DNA from 2 places in the Mesorhizobium sp. 131-3-5 genome. Region 2 is predicted to be linked to the other one. Evidence: riboswitches for the same ligand, from Rfam matches in the RefSeq annotation. Region 2 holds a riboswitch; the other holds the start of a gene.

Region 1 (7,922 bases), on a different replicon from region 2:
CCTAGCGTATAGAACGGGGCCTCGCCGCAGACGGCGAGCTGCTTGTCCATGTTCGCCTTGATCTTATGCATCGGCACGTGACCAGGCCCCTCGATCATCACCTGGCAATCCTTCGCCCAGGCGATCTTTGTCAGCTCGCCGAGGGTTTCCAGCTCGGCGAATTGCGCAGCGTCGTTGGCGTCGGCGATGGAGCCCGGACGAAGGCCGTCGCCGAGCGAAAAGGACACGTCATAGGCGCGGCAGATATCACAGACTTCCGCGAAATGCTCGTAAAGGAAGCTTTCCCGGTGATGGTGCAGGCACCATTTGGCCATGATCGAGCCGCCGCGCGAGACGATACCCGTGACCCGGTCAACGGTCAGCGGGATGTAGTGCAGTCGCACGCCGGCATGGATGGTAAAATAGTCGACGCCCTGTTCGGCCTGTTCGATCAGCGTGTCTCGGTAGACCTCCCAGCTCAGATCCTCGGCAATGCCGTTGACCTTTTCGAGCGCCTGATAGAGCGGCACCGTGCCGATCGGCACCGGTGCATTGCGCACGATCCAGTCGCGGATGTTGTGGATGTTGCGGCCGGTCGACAGGTCCATCACCGTGTCGGCGCCCCAGCGGATCGCCCAGACCATTTTTTCCACTTCCTCGGCCATCGAGGAGGTGACCGCCGAGTTTCCGATATTGGCGTTGATCTTCACCAGGAAATTGCGGCCGATGACCATCGGTTCGCTCTCCGGGTGGTTGATGTTGGCGGGAATGATCGCCCGCCCGCGCGCCACCTCGTCGCGCACGAATTCCGGTGTGACGAAGTCGGGGATCTCGGCGCCGAAGGCCTCGCCGTCGCGCTCAAGTTTGCCACGCAGGACCTCGCGGCCGAGGTTCTCGCGGATGGCGACGAACTCCATTTCGGGCGTGATGATGCCGGCGCGCGCATAGGCAAGCTGGGTCACCGCCTTGCCCTGCTTGGCCTTGAGCGGCCGGTTGCGAATGGGAAATTCCGGCGTCAGGCGCTCACCCACCGCGAATCCATTGTCTTCCGGCCGGACATGGCGGCCGTCATAGGCTTCGACATCGCCGCGCGCGGTAATCCATTCATGGCGAAGCCGGGCGAGGCCCTTTTCAATGCTGGTTTCGACTGTCGGGTCGGTATAGGGGCCTGACGGATCGTAGACGATGACGGGCGGCTCGCCGGCCGTTGGATGAACGGAGATTTCGCGCATCGGCACCCTGATCTGCGGGTGGAGGACGCCGGATTTGTGGATTTTCCGCGAGGCGGGCAGTGGTCCCGTCGACACGGCGGGGGTGAGGGCATTCATCGTGAGGCTCCTTTGCTCATGCATTGGAGACCCAGTTCTGTGCCGGAAGGATGAAAAGACGCTTTGGTCGGCCTGCCGAAACAGGACCTCGGGCGTAAACTCCCGCAAAGCGCTTGCACCGTCCCTACGCCAGTATGAACTGGATCAGGTTCAACGGGTCACTGCGCCGCGAAAGCCAGCAGTATCTCAGCCCCTTGCCGGGACTCCCCTGGTGAATGCATCGAATTGAACGGCCCGTCGCTATTTTGTCAAGCGCATTCGTCCCGCAGCGGTGATCGGCAACCAAACAAACCCAGCGGAAAAGCATGGTAGTATCGAGAGCAAGTCACGCTCCAGAGGAGCGGTGAAGCGCCCCCAATAAGGCGAGCCCTCATGCGGATTTCGGTGCCTTTTCCAGCACGGTGTTTTCGGGGCTTTCCGGAACGACGCTGCTGCCGCCCAGTTGGGCGAGATTGCTATAGAGGTCTGTCTTGCTCGTCGTCGGCAATCCTTCCCCTTCGGCTAGACGCCCCGTTTGTTTCCCCAGAGCAGAACATGAAGCTGCGGCAGTACACGCGCCTCGAACCACCTGTCACGGGTCACTTTTTCAACCAGCCATTCCATGCGCCTCATCACACCGGCCATGTCGATGAACCCGTCTTCGTTGCCGGGACGCGGCGGCGTGTGATTGCCGGGCTGCAGATAGACGGGCAATTGCGGGTAGCGCGCCGCGGCGTCCTTGGCATAGGCATAGTCATCATCGTCGAAGACGACGAGCTTGAGCGCCATCCGCGGCTTATCCTGCGCCGCCTCGACGCAGGTGTCGAACGCGGCCCAATCTGTCGTCATTTCGCTTGAGGGCGGCTTGGGGCTGAGCACCAGCACGTCGAGATCCGCGAACCATTGCTTAGGCACCGAGCCTTGGGTTTCCAATGCAAAGCGGTAACCCTCACCATGCCCGCGGTCGATCAGCGGGCCAAGCGGCTGGATGGCCGGATTGCCGCCCGACAGCGACACCATCACGGGCTGACCGCCGGAAAGCGCAGTGACCTTTTGCCAAACCGCGTCGGAAGACATCATCTCCCAATCATGGCGGAAGCGACGGTCCACCGCATGCAGGCTGTCGCACCAGGAACAGCGATAATCGCACCCGCCGGTTCTTACGAACACCGTCGGCAAGCCGATCAGCACGCCTTCGCCCTGAATGGTCGGCCCAAAAATCTCGCTCACCCGGATTCCGGGATGCAACGCGCAAGTCATGGTCGGTATTCCGCCCAGGTTTTCGGCGTCTCGCTCACCCGCACGGCGGAGGTTTCGGGTAGCCGCACCTTGCACCAGTCGTAGAAGTGCCTGGCCAGACATTCCGCTGTGGCATGGTCATGCCCCAGCACGTCGTTAAGATGCCGATGGTCGAACGTCCCATCGATGTAGTGCTTGAACGCCGCCAGATCTTGGTAGTCGCGCACAAAGCCGTGTTCGTCCAGTTCGCCACCTGAAAGCTCCACTACGACGATGTAGTTGTGGCCGTGCAGACGTGCGCACTGATGATCTGGTGGCAAGGAGGTGAGCTGATGCGAGGCCGAGAAGTGGAACTCTTTGGTAATGCGGAACATCACGCGCTCCTTGTCTGGATAGCGTGGAGCCAGAAGTCTGCGTCCTCATAATCTGTCGGGTCGGTGATGCCGGCCAGATCGAATGCTTCGCGCCGTTCGACGCATGTCCCGCAGCGACCGCAATGACGTGCACCGCCCTTGTAGCAGGACCACGTCGCCTCGAACGGTGTGGCGTACTTTGCCCCCTCGCTGACGATGTCGGCCTTCGACATATTCACATACGGAGCGTACAGGCGGATATCGGCGTAGCCTGCGAGGGCATGGTTCTGCATCGTCTGAAAGGCGTCGATAAAAGCGGGCCGGCAATCGGGATAGATGAAATGATCTCCGCCGTGGACGGCAGTGGCCACCGCATCGGCCTTCTTCGCGGCGCCAACCCCGAAGGCGATGGCCAGCATGATGGCGTTCCTATTCGGCACCACCGTGATCCTCATGGAGTCTTCGGCATAGTGCCCGTCGGGCACGTCCACATTATCAGTCAGCGCCGAGCCGCTCAGGTTCCGGCCAACATCGCGGATATCGACGATCTGGTGCGGAACAGCCAGCCGCTTGGCGCAGATAGCGGCAAAGCCGAGTTCCTTTTTGTGCCTCTGGCCGTAATCGAACGAAAGCAGGCCAATGAGTTTCTGCTCGGTCGCCACCTTGTGAGCGAGCGAAACAGAGTCCAATCCGCCGGAGCAGATGACGAGGGCATTCATGGTTTGAATCCTTGTTTTGACCGGGTAAGGCTGCGACCGGAGATTTCTCTGCGTTCCCACTACTCCACGGAGCCGGTTTTGTGAAGGGTGGACGCGATTGAGCGCACGTACCTTGTTGTCAGCGTCCCCAAGATGACTTGCACGCGACTTGTCGCGTATCTTCGACCGCTGGGGTGCTGACGCCGGCACTGCGTATATAGGCGTATAGATAATGCAGAAATCACTGCCGTGGCGCAGCAGCATTCCCGACACACCTTCGGCTTGTCCGGTTTGCCCCAGAACTTGACGTCCCGAGTTTCGGCGCTAACGCAAGGGTCGACCGGCAGTCCCAGGGAAAGGCTTCTGCCGCGTGCTTTGCCGTTTTCTGGTCTGCGCATAGATCGCCTCGAGCCGCCCGCGCTTCGTCATTGGTCAGAGCCGGGAATTCCTTTCCGAAGGCGCGGCTCGATAGGGGCCACCATTCTGGTTAAGGAAACGGAAGAGCAGATCGATCAGCCGCTTGGGCGTGTCGATAAGGCATTCACCTGTTGCCGGAATTGATCGTAGCGCTGCAGAAAAGCTGTTTCGTAAGGAAGGTGCCGTTCGATCGTCCGCCGAAGGCAGGCATAAAGAAATTCGGCGTGCGGGGTTGCATCGAAGTATCGGTAGAAATCCCCGGTGTCATTCAGCACCCGGACGTTGAATTGCGGCGTCGGTTCCCATTCGACCAATGGCAGAAGGCGCGTCGAATTGCTCTCCAGCACGCGCCTGTACTCGTCGATCTGGTCCAGGATCGCGGCCGAGACGGGAAACACCACTCCCGGCGATTGAAGCGGTGCATGGCTAGGACGTGGTGGATCAGGTAGCGGTGAATGCGGCCGTTTCCGTCCTCGAACGGATGGATGTAGACAAAGCCGAAGGCGAAGATTGCGGCGGCGACGACTGCATCAAGGTTTTGCGCTGGGCCTTGATCGAACGCAATTCCAGAAACAACTTTCTGAAGGGCGTCGCAAGGCAAGACATTGTCGGCGCTGATCGTCGCCCCAACTGATCCAAGCATCGGTTCCTGCTTGGGTCCAGCGCCCTAGGCGACGCCATGGTCGGCGAGCGCTCTGGCCGACCTTAATCCATTACCCAAGAATCACAGGGTTCCATTGCGCTGATCGAGACGGCTTTCTAGCCCTATCCATGCCATGGATGCGTTCCATCCAAACAACCAACTTTACGGACCTGCCATGATGCTGCATAGCCAAATACCGGCAGGCACCGATCGATCACTCCACTTCCTTGATCATTAGATGAGCGCGCCAAAAGATTCCATTAGAAGGAGAACTGTGGATGCCCCTGTGCCAGTGGATTCCCTGCTGTTCGGCGGAACTCTGAGGGGTCCTTACGCCACACCGTGTTGTAGAGACCGCATACCTGAACAGCAGGTGCCTGAGAACGATGGCGCTTGCAGTAGAAAGTACTAGCCCATTGCAACATTACCCCACCCTGCCTGTCCACTAGCAAAGCGAAATCATGAAATTCGGGTCAAGCGGCGTTCGAGGTTTGGCTTCGGAATTGGTCGGCAAGGCCAGCGGACTTTATACCGAAGCTTTCGCTTGGCGTTTGATTTCCAGCCGGGTTCAGCCGAATAGTTCAGTCTTCATAGGCCGCGACCTACGTGACAGCAGTCAGGCGATAGCCAACAATTGCATGGCGGCGTTGGCCGCAAATGGTTTCCAGCCGATCGATTGCGGCACCATACCCACGCCTGCCCTGGCACTATATGCATGCAAACACGGCGCGGCGGCTCTTATGGTCACCGGGTCGCACATTCCAGCCGATCGCAATGGCATCAAATTCTATGGCCCGAATGGTGAAATCAGCAAGGCGGATGAGGCCGCGATTACGCGCTTTGTAGCCGAAAGATCAATTGCGTATTGCTTACCAACGGCTTGTCTGGGAACGACGTGGCCTATGCACTGTGAAGAAGCGATCGCCTCTTATCGAGAGCGCGCCCATGACATGCTGGAGCCGGGCTCACTTTCCGGCATGAGACTTGGTGTCTATCAGCACAGTTCGGTCGCGGCGGAACTGTTGGTACAGGTTCTTCGATCGCTCGGTGCCAGCGTGGTCGCCGTCGGGAAAACCGGGACCTTCGTACCTGTCGATACCGAAGCCGTGGACGCAGCAACAATCGCAAAATTGAAGAAGTGGGTCCGCGAATTCGGTCTCGATGCCATCGTGTCGACCGATGCGGACGCTGATCGGCCACTCATCGCTGATGAAAATGGCGATCTTCTTCGCGGCGACCTGGTTGGGCTTGCAACGGCTCTTTTCCTGAAGGCAGACACGATCGTGACGCCAGTGACCTCCAATTCGGGAATTTCGAAGGCCTTTGGTTTCGCGGTCCAGAGGACAAAAGTCGGGTCTCCATTTGTCATTGAAGCAATGGAAGCATTACACGGCGCCGGCGGCGTCATCGTCGGCTTTGAGGCCAATGGTGGTGTTCTGCTGGGCTCGGATTGTGTGGTGAATGGGAAGACATTGACTGCACTGCCGACCCGGGACTCATTCCTCCCGATTTTGGCCGTCCTTAGTACCATGGCGTCGACAAAAAAGAAGCTGTCGCGACTGCGCGGGCTTTGGAATCTTCCTGTGTGCGCCAGTGACCGGCTTCAGAACTTCCCCGCGGAAAGTTCGCGCAGATTGATGGATCATCTCGCAAGCCGGAACGCACTGCAGCACTTTCTTGCCTCGTTCGGGACCGTCGCCGAAATTGACGAAACCGATGGCCTCAGGGCGCGGATGCTTTCAGGTGAGATCATACATCTGCGGCCTTCCGGCAATGCCCCGGAACTGCGCTGCTACTCGGAAGCTTCGACCGAGAGCAGGGCCATGGCGATCGTCGCCTCGACGCTGCAAGGGGCACATGCGTTCGCGCTTACAGACGAGATAGAGGACCTTTGATGAAAGTGGTTCCGGTCATCATTAGCGGTGGAGCTGGTTCGCGGCTCTGGCCCGCCTCAAGGCAATCGCACCCCAAACCTTTCCTCAAGGTGGCGGATGGACTTTCGCTCATCCAGCACACCGTGTTGCGCGCCGCTTCGATGCAGCATGTCGTGGAGCTTGTTACCGTGACGTCCACGGGGCACTTCTTCCTTACGAAAGACGTTTTCGACGAGCTGGATTCCGTTGTTTTGCCACGCACCTTTCTGCTTGAGCCTGAGGGTCGGGATACCGCCGCCGCCGTCGCTGCGGCAACCGTCCATGCCAAGGCAACACAGGGTCCCGATGCTGTTCTGTGTGTTTTTCCCGCCGACCATATGATTGGTGATCTGCCCGCATTTCAAACCGCCATGAACCGGGCAATCGAACAGGCGCAGCAGGGGCGTATCGCAACCTTGGGCATAACCCCGGATAGGCCAGACACCGCATTCGGCTACATCGAGGCCGACGGTGAGAAAGTTGTTCGGTTCGTCGAGAAACCGAACGCCGAGACTGCCAAATCTTATGTCGCGTCCAAACGTTTCTTCTGGAACGCCGGCATCTTCTGCTTCAAGGCGCAGGTCATGCTCGACGAAATGGCTGCGCATTGCCCGCAGGTGATCGATGCCGTTCTCGATAGCTATGATAACGCTCGCGTCAGCCACGGCGAACATGTTGCCAGCGTCGAACTCTCATCTGAGCACTTCGCCATGGCGCCGCATATTTCACTCGACCATGCGGTGATGGAAAAAACCCACAATCTCGCTGTCGTTCCCTGCGAAATGGGGTGGAACGACATTGGATCTTGGAACGCAATGGCCGAACTGGTCGCCGCTGACGGGAGCGGCAACAGGATTCGCGGCGATGTCCATGTGGTCGACACCGTGGGCAGTTACATAAGCTCGGACAAACGCGTCATCGGCACCGTCGGCATCAGCGACCTGGTGATCGTGGATTCCCCCGATGCATTGCTTGTTGCATCCCGCGATCGCGTCCAGGACGTCAAGAAACTCTTCGAGGGCCTCAAGGCTGCGGGACATGAAGCGCACTTGCTTCACAGTACCGTGCACCGGCCCTGGGGCACCTACACGGTTCTGGAGGAAAGCGAGCGCTTCAAGATCAAGCGCATCGAGGTGAAGCCGGGCGGACGCTTGAGCCTGCAGATGCACCATCACCGCTCCGAGCACTGGGTCGTGGTCAGCGGCACTGCGAAAATAGTCAACGGCGACCAGGAGCTACTCCTGACCACTAATCAATCCACCTATATCCCTTGCGGCCACAAACACCGGCTCGAAAACCCCGGCAATATCGGACTGGTGATGATCGAGGTCCAAAGCGGCGAGTATCTCGGCGAAGATGACATCGTGCGGCTT
Region 2 (7,922 bases):
TGACGGTGCGGTCAAGGAAATCGCGGTCGTGGCTGACCAGGATGACGGTGCCGGCAAAGCCGGCGACCAGTTCCTGCAGCAGTTCCAGCGTCTCCATGTCGAGATCGTTGGTCGGCTCATCGAGCACCAGCAGGTTTGCCGGTCGTGCCAGCACGCGCGCCAGGATCAGCCGCGCCCGCTCGCCGCCGGACAGTTCGCGCACCGGCGTGCGCGCCTGCTCCGGCTTGAACAGGAAATCCTTCATGTAGGAGACGACATGGCGCTGCTCGCCATTGATGACGAGGTTTTCGCCGCGCCCGTCGGTGAGGTATTGCGCCAGCGTCTCCTGCGGGTCGACTGCCTCGCGCTTCTGGTCGAGCGTGGCGATTTCCAGATTGGTGCCGAGCCGCACCGAGCCAGCATCCGGCGCCAACTCGCCGGTCAGCATCTTCAAAAGCGTCGTCTTGCCGGCGCCGTTCGGTCCGACGAGGCCGACGCGATCGCCGCGCTGGATGCGGGTCGAGAAGCCCTTGACCACGGTGAGGTCGCCAAAGCTCTTCTCGATGTTCTTCGCTTCGATCACCAGCTTGCCGGATTCGGCGGCGTCGCTCGCCACCATGGTCGCGTTGCCCTCGGCGCCCCTATGGCCGCGGAAACGCTGGCGCATGGTCTGCAACTCGCCGAGGCGGCGCATGTTGCGCTTGCGCCGCGCCGTCACGCCATAACGCAGCCAGTGTTCTTCACGCACGATCTGGCGGCCAAGCTTGTGCTGCTCGCGCTCTTCCTCTTCCAACACCTGGTCGCGCCATTCCTCGAAATGGCCAAAACCCTTGTCCAGCCTGCGGGTCTGGCCACGATCGAGCCAGACGGTGGCGCGCGACACGCGCTCCAGAAAGCGGCGGTCGTGCGAGATGACGATGAGCGCCGAGGAGGTGCGCACGAGTTCCTCTTCCAGCCATTCGATGACCGACAGGTCAAGATGGTTGGTCGGCTCGTCAAGCAGCAGAATGTCAGGCTCCGGCGCCATGACACGGGCCAGGGCTGCGCGCCTGGCCTCGCCGCCTGAGAGATCACCCGGCCGTTCCTCGCCGGTGAGGCCAAGATGCTCCATCAGGTAGGAGGCGCGGTAGGGATCGTCGGCTGGCCCGAGACCCGCCTCGACATAGGCGCGCACGGTGGCGAAACCTTCCATGTCGGGCATCTGCGGCAGATAGCGGACGGTCGCCGAGGGCTGGCGGAACACCTCGCCATCCTGCGGCTCGATCAGGCCGGCGGCGATCTTGAGCAGCGTCGACTTGCCGGACCCGTTGCGGCCGACCAGCGCGATCTTGTCACCGTCCGAAGCCGTCAAGGCGGCGCCGTCGAGCAGCGGTGTGCCGCCGAAGGTCAGTCTTATCCCGTCGAGATTGAGAAGGGGCGGGGCCATGTCAGCTTTCAGGTAGTGGATACGGATGCGCGAGCAGCAGCGCGCGGCCGTGGCCGAGCGCGATGTCGAGGCGGCCCCGGACCTCGTTGGAAATGGTCAGCGACGAGCCGAACGCCACTACGACCTGGTTCAACGGCCATTTGGCGCCGGTGACGGTCAGGCCGGCAAGTTCGGAAAAGCCGAGGATCGAAAACAGCGTGCCGTCGGCATAGTCGAAGCCGGCCGCTCCCGACAGCAACGGGACACCTTCCTGGGCGCCGCTGGTCAACAGCACCTCGGTTCCGGCTTCGGCCAGGCGCAGGGCGAGCGCCAGATGCAGGAAAGCGTGGTCGGCGCGCTTGCCGCCGAACGCGCCCGCCAGCACCAGGCTAGTCGCGCCACGCTCGAGGGCTGCGGCAATCGCCAATTCGCCGTCGGTCTTGTCCTTCTCCGCCGGGAAGGTTCGGCGGGGCACTGCGGCGAGGTCGGCGGGGAGATCGGCCGGCACCGAATCGAAATCACCCACCCATAGTTCCGGCACAAGGCCGAGCAGCCGGGCATGGCCGATGCCGGCGTCGGCGGCAATGATGCGCGAGCCGTCGACCTGGCGGTCGAGCCGGGGCGTGCGGATGAGATCGCCGCCAAGCAGGATGGTGAATGTGCTCATATCCGGTGGCCTGTACCAGCCCGGCAGCGGAAACGGAAGGCCGGCAAACTGCCACTTGCGCGGTTCCCCGGCCCGGCCTATGTGTCGAAACGCTCTAACGGGGTGCCGGACGCGATCTTCGCGGACCGGCTGAGAGGCAGTCTCGCCAACCCGCTGAACCTGATCCGGTTTGTACCGGCGGAGGGATTAGACGTTTCGGACAGTCCGGCGCCTCAATTCCTTGCAATTCGAACGAAGGAGGCGCCGATGCGCACGCTTTTATACGCTCTTGTCTCGACCATGGTCGTGGCGCTGTCCGGGCCGGCCTTGGCCAAGGACAAGCTCACCGTCTACACCTATGAAAGCTTCACCGCCGACTGGGGGCCAGGCCCGGTGGTGAAGAAGGAATTCGAGGCCGAATGCGGCTGCGACGTCGAGTTCGTCTCGGTCGCCGATGGCGTGGCCCTGCTCAACCGCGTCAAGCTAGAAGGCGCGTCAACCAAGGCCGACATCGTACTTGGCCTCGACACCAATCTCACCGCCGATGCCAAGGCCAGCGGGTTGTTTGCCCCGCATGGCGCGGTCTCCGATGTCAACGTGCCGGGTGGCTGGAGCGACGATACTTTTGTTCCCTTCGACTACGGCTACTTCGCCGTCGTCTACGACACCGAAAAACTGAAGACGCCGCCGAAGAGCCTGAAGGAACTGGTCGAAGGCAGTGCCGACGACAAGATCGTCATCCAGGATCCGCGCACCTCGACGCCGGGCCTCGGCCTGCTGTTGTGGGTGAAGTCGGTCTATGGCGACAAGGCGCCGGAAGCCTGGGCCAAGCTCAAGACGAAGGTGCTGACCGTGACGCCGGGCTGGAGCGAGGCCTATGGCCTGTTCACCAAGGGCGAGGCGCCGATGGTGCTGTCCTACACGACCTCGCCGGCCTACCACATGGTCGCCGAGAACACGCAGCGCTACCAGGCCGCTTCTTTCGAGGAGGGCGAATATCTGCAGATCGAGGTCGCGGGAATCACCACGAACGGAGCCAAGAACCCGCTGGCGGCAAAATTCATGGCCTTCATGACCGGGCCGAAATTCCAGGACGCGATCCCGGAGACCAACTGGATGTTCCCGGCCGGAAAGACCGACAAGCCGCTCAACCCGGCCTTCGACAAGATGGTCAAGCCGACCAAGACCCTGCTGTTCAGCCCCGAAGAGGTTGCCGCCAACCGCAAGGCCTGGGTGGATGAATGGCTGGCGGTGATGAGCAAATAGGCAGAGTGGTGACGCCGGCGCAAACCACGGATTCACGCGTCAGCGCCGGCATCATCGCGCTCGCCGCGATCACGCTGCTGATCGGCGGCGCATTCGCGGGTCTGCTTGTCGAAGGCGCCCATGATTTCTCGGGAGCCTGGGCGGCCTTCGATCCCTACCTGCTGCGCGTCGTGCGCTTCACGCTTTGGCAGGCAGTCCTCTCGACCCTGCTTTCGGTGATCCCGGCGCTGTTCGTGGCGCGCGCCCTGTCGCGGCATCCGCGTTTCTTCGGCCGCGCCTTCATCCTGCAACTCTTCGCCGTGCCGTTGGCGCTGCCGGCGATCGTCGCGGCGCTTGGCATACTGGCGCTGTACGGCCGTGCCGGCTATTTCGCCGGCCTGTTCAGCGCCGCCGGCAGCCAGGGTTGGCCAGGCATCTATGGCTTGTCCGGCATTCTCGTCGCCCACGTCTTCTTCAACCTGCCGTTGGCGACCCGCCTGTTCCTCGAGGCGCTGCAGACGATTCCCGCCGACCAGTGGCGGCTGGCAAGCCAGCTCGGCATGGCGGCGGGGCCGGCCTTCCGGCTGATCGAATGGCCGACGCTGCGCGCCGCTCTGCCGGGTGTCGCCGGGCTGGTCTTCATGCTCTGCATCACCTCCTTCACCATCGTTTTGACGCTTGGCGGCGGACCGGCGGCAACGACGCTGGAGGTCGGCATCTACCAGGCGCTGCGCTTCGATTTCGATCCGGCGCGGGCGGTCGCCCTGACATTGCTGCAGATTGCCTTGACCTTCATCGTGGTGCTGGCGCTGACGCGGCTTGGCGCCAATGTCGTCGGCGACACCAACCTGCCGGTGGCGCCGCGCCGTTATCTCTCCGTCGACACGACCGAGGCGTCACTCAACGCCGTGCTCATCGTGCTGGCGCTGCTGTTCGTTATCGGACCGATGGCCGCGACCGTCTCGGCAGGCTTGGGCGCCGATCTCGGCCGGCTCGCCGGCGAGGCCGCTGTCCGGCAGGCGACGCTGACCAGTGCGGTGCTCGCTTTCCTGTCGGCGCTGCTTTCAGTGATGCTGTCGTTGGCGCTGACCATGGCGCGACGGGCACTCGCGTTGAGGCGCCGCGCCGGTCGAAGGACACTGCTCGAACACGCCACGGATACCGGCGCCGGTTTTGTGCTGGTCGTGCCGCCGATCGTCATCGGAGCCGGCTGGTTCCTCCTGCTGCGCCATGCCGGCGATGTCTTTGCCATCGCCCCGGTCATGGTCGTCACCGTCAATTCTGTCATGGCGATGCCTTTCGCGCTGCGCGCCGTCCGTCCCGCCTATGACGCGGCGAGCGAGCGCCACGAACGGCTCTGCGCGCAGCTCGGCATTTCCGGCTGGGCCAGGCTGCGGCTGGTCGACTGGCCGTCATTGCGGCGGCCGCTCGCCACCGCCTTCGCCTTCGCCATGGCGCTGTCGCTCGGCGATCTCGGCGTTATCGCGCTGTTCGGCAGTGATTCCGTGCAGACCTTGCCTTACCTTCTCCTGGCGCGCATGGGCAGCTACCGCACGCAGGACGCCGCCGGCCTGGCACTGTTGCTTGGCCTCGTCTGCCTCGCCTTGGTGCTGGCGGCGGACTGGCTGGGAAGAGACAAGGTCCGCAATGTCTGACGGAGCGATGAGAGGGAAGGGTGTTCCGGTGCGGCTGGACAAGGTCTCGTTCAGCTATGGCGAGGCGCCGCTCACCTTCGATGTCGCGTTCGCGGCGGCGGAAATCACCGCCATCATGGGGCCGAGCGGTTCGGGCAAGTCGACGCTGCTCAATCTGGTCGCCGGCTTCGAGACGCCGCAGTCGGGCCGCGTGCTGATCGGCGGGGCCGATGTCGGCGCAGCGCCGCCAGCCGCACGGCCGGTGTCGATGGTGTTTCAGGAAAACAACCTTTTTGCGCATCTCTCCGTCGAGCAGAATGTCGGGCTCGGCCGCTCGCCATCGCTGCGGCTGACCGAAGCCGATCGAACCGCCATTGCCGAAGCGTTGGAACGCACAGGCCTTGGCGGCAAGGACAAGCGGCTGCCGCGCGAACTCTCCGGCGGCGAGCGCCAGCGTGTCGCCCTGGCGCGCGTGCTGGTGCGCGATCGCCCGGTGCTTCTGCTCGACGAACCCTTCGCTTCGCTCGGGCCTGCCTTACGCGACGATATGCTCGACCTGGTTGCCGGCGTGCATGCGGAGCGCGGCATGACGGTGCTGTTCGTCACGCACCAGCCACAGGACGCCCGCCGCATTGGCCGCAATGTGGTGTTTCTGGACAATGGCGCCGTCGCGGCCACCGGCAGTGCGGACGATTTCTTTGTTGGGGCTGGTCCGGAGGCGTTCCGGCGCTATGTCGGTGCAGGTCCCGGCAATGCCGTATCACGAGATATTGCCCGGAAGCGGACATAATTTACGGTCAAACCGGCATCAGGCAACGGGGCGCTTGCTTGCCATGGCAGAAGTAGTGTGGCTAGGTCCGCCCTATTGGTTTGGCACAAGCCGTGATTTGCCTACGGTACTCGTCACACGCCCCTAGGGACGTGTGACGAGTACCGTAGAAATTTGTTTTTGCGCATGACAGGTTCCGGAGATCGCCCCCGATTTTCGTGGTCATGCGCCGGGACCTGAAAGGAAGCCGCTCTGGCGATCGGCGTCGACAAGCTACGAATGAACCCGCTAGCGCGCTTTCTGGCGCTGGCCGGCTTTGCCGTGGCGCTCGCAAGCTGCCAGATGTTCACGCCTCCGGAAGTCCAGGAATCCGGCTTCCAACCGTCCGACAAGCCGATCACGGTCGACAATGTCAGTGCCAACAACAAGCTCGCCGAACTGGCCAAGGCGCAGCATCCGCGCATCCTGGCGACCTATGGCGGCGAATATTCCGATCCCAAGCTTGAGCGCATGGTCGCCAAGGTCGTCGGCAATCTGACCGTTGTGTCGGCGAACCCGACCCAGACTTACCGCATCACCATCCTCAATTCGCCCAACGTCAACGCCTTCGCACTGCCGGGCGGCTATCTCTACATCACGCGCGGTCTGCTGGCGCTGGCGAATGATTCGTCCGAGCTCGCCGCCGTCATCGCGCATGAGATGGGCCACGTCACCGCCAATCACGGCCTGCAGCGCCAGCAGCTGGAGGCCGAGGAAGGCCTGGCGACCAAAGTGGTTTCCGACGTGCTCGGCGACAGCCCGACCGCCAAGGCGGCTTTGATCCGCGGCAAGCTCCGGCTGGCGCAGTTCTCGCGCAACCAGGAGCTGGAGGCCGACGCCATCGGCATCAAGTCGATCGGCGAAGCCGGCTACGACCCTTATGCCGCCGGCCGCTTCCTGCAGTCGATGTCGGCCTATACCGATTTCCGCTCGATCAGCGGCGCCACCGACGCCAGCCTCGACTTTCTGGCGACGCACCCCAACACGCCGCAGCGCATCGACCTGGCGCAGCGCCATGCCCGCCAGTTCGGCGCGCCCGGTGTCGGCACGCGCGACCGCGATTCCTTCCTCGCCGGCATAGACGGCCTGCTCTATGGCGATACGCCGGAGGAAGGCTATGTGCGTGGCGAGACCTTCCTTCATCCGGGCCTCGGCGTGTCCTTCACGGTGCCGGACGGTTTCATCATCGACAATTCGGCGGCGGCGGTGACGGCGACCGGGCCTGGCGACATAGCGATCCGCTTCGACGGCGTTTCGATCGACAAGAACCGCGCCTTGACCGACTACATCAGAAGCGGCTGGGTGGCCGGTCTGGACGACAGCAGCGTCAAGCAGGAAACCATCAACGGCAACGAGGCCGCGACGGCGCATGCCAGTGCCGAAGGCTGGCAGTTCGACATCGCGGTGATCCGTGCCGGCGGCCAGGTCTACCGGCTGCTCACCGCGGCACCCTCGGCCAGCACCTCGCTGGAGACGGTGGCACGCTCTGTCAGCGGGTCGTTCCGTATCCTGAGTGCCGCTGAAAAGGCGGCCTTGAAGCCGCTGCATATCCGCGTGCTTACCGTGCAGCCGGGCCAGACCATGGGCTCGCTCGCCGCGCAGATGGTCGGCGTCGACCGCAAGCTCGATCTGTTCCGGGTGCTCAACGCGCTGTCGCCGGGCGCCGCGGTTTCGTCCGGCGACAAGGTCAAGATCGTCACCGACAAATAAGAGTACGCAGCAAACTCACTTCGCTGGACGCTTGCCGCGGCTTTCTGTGCTTCCGGTTCTCATGGACTTAGAGACCACTCCGCTCCGGTTCTCGAAAACCAAGCCATTCGACTCAGCGGAGCGAGTTTTGACCGCACTCTTGTGCCGTGCCGTTGAAAGTCAGGCGGCCGTCGCCAGAAATTCCGGGTTCTGCTTCACCAGCGCCACTTTGAGCTTTTCCATGGCGCGGGCCTCGATCTGGCGGACGCGTTCCTTGGATATACCGAGCGTCTCGCCGAGAGCCTCGAGCGTGGCGCCCTCGTCGTTCAGCCGGCGTTCCTCGATGATCCTGAGTTCACGCGCGTTCAGCGCATGAAGCGCCTCCCGCAGCCAAAGCGAACGGCGCGCGATATCGATCTTGTCGCCGACGATCTCGTCGGGCAGGGGATCGTCGGAAACCAGGAAGTCCATCCGCTCGGTCGCGCCCGCATCGTCGGCAAGCGGCATGTTGAGCGA

What was found. Region 2 has a riboswitch for thiamine pyrophosphate ahead of thiB (thiamine ABC transporter substrate binding subunit). Riboswitches for the same ligand answer to the same signal wherever they lie in the genome.
Region 1: another riboswitch for thiamine pyrophosphate. It lies ahead of thiC (phosphomethylpyrimidine synthase ThiC); the one in region 2 lies ahead of thiB (thiamine ABC transporter substrate binding subunit).

What each region holds. Positions count from the first base shown of each region.
Region 1 is NZ_AP023255.1:127,363-135,284, forward strand. Features, by position in the region: gene thiC (phosphomethylpyrimidine synthase ThiC) at 1-1,307, opposite strand, end outside; TPP riboswitch at 1,411-1,527, opposite strand; gene queE (7-carboxy-7-deazaguanine synthase QueE) at 1,809-2,546, opposite strand; gene queD (6-carboxytetrahydropterin synthase QueD) at 2,543-2,899, opposite strand; gene queC (7-cyano-7-deazaguanine synthase QueC) at 2,899-3,597, opposite strand; partial or broken gene JG747_RS33135 (Fic family protein) at 3,901-4,579, opposite strand; gene JG747_RS33140 (phosphomannomutase) at 5,098-6,531, shown strand; gene JG747_RS33145 (mannose-1-phosphate guanylyltransferase/mannose-6-phosphate isomerase) at 6,531-7,922, shown strand, end outside.
Region 2 is NZ_AP023254.1:1,323,275-1,331,196, forward strand. Features, by position in the region: gene JG747_RS06440 (ABC-F family ATP-binding cassette domain-containing protein) at 1-1,405, opposite strand, end outside; gene JG747_RS06445 (thiamine diphosphokinase) at 1,407-2,051, opposite strand; TPP riboswitch at 2,140-2,254, shown strand; gene thiB (thiamine ABC transporter substrate binding subunit) at 2,298-3,296, shown strand; gene thiP (thiamine/thiamine pyrophosphate ABC transporter permease) at 3,272-4,930, shown strand; gene thiQ (thiamine ABC transporter ATP-binding protein) at 4,923-5,699, shown strand; gene JG747_RS06465 (M48 family metalloprotease) at 5,958-7,427, shown strand; gene JG747_RS06470 (RNA polymerase factor sigma-32) at 7,587-7,922, opposite strand, start outside.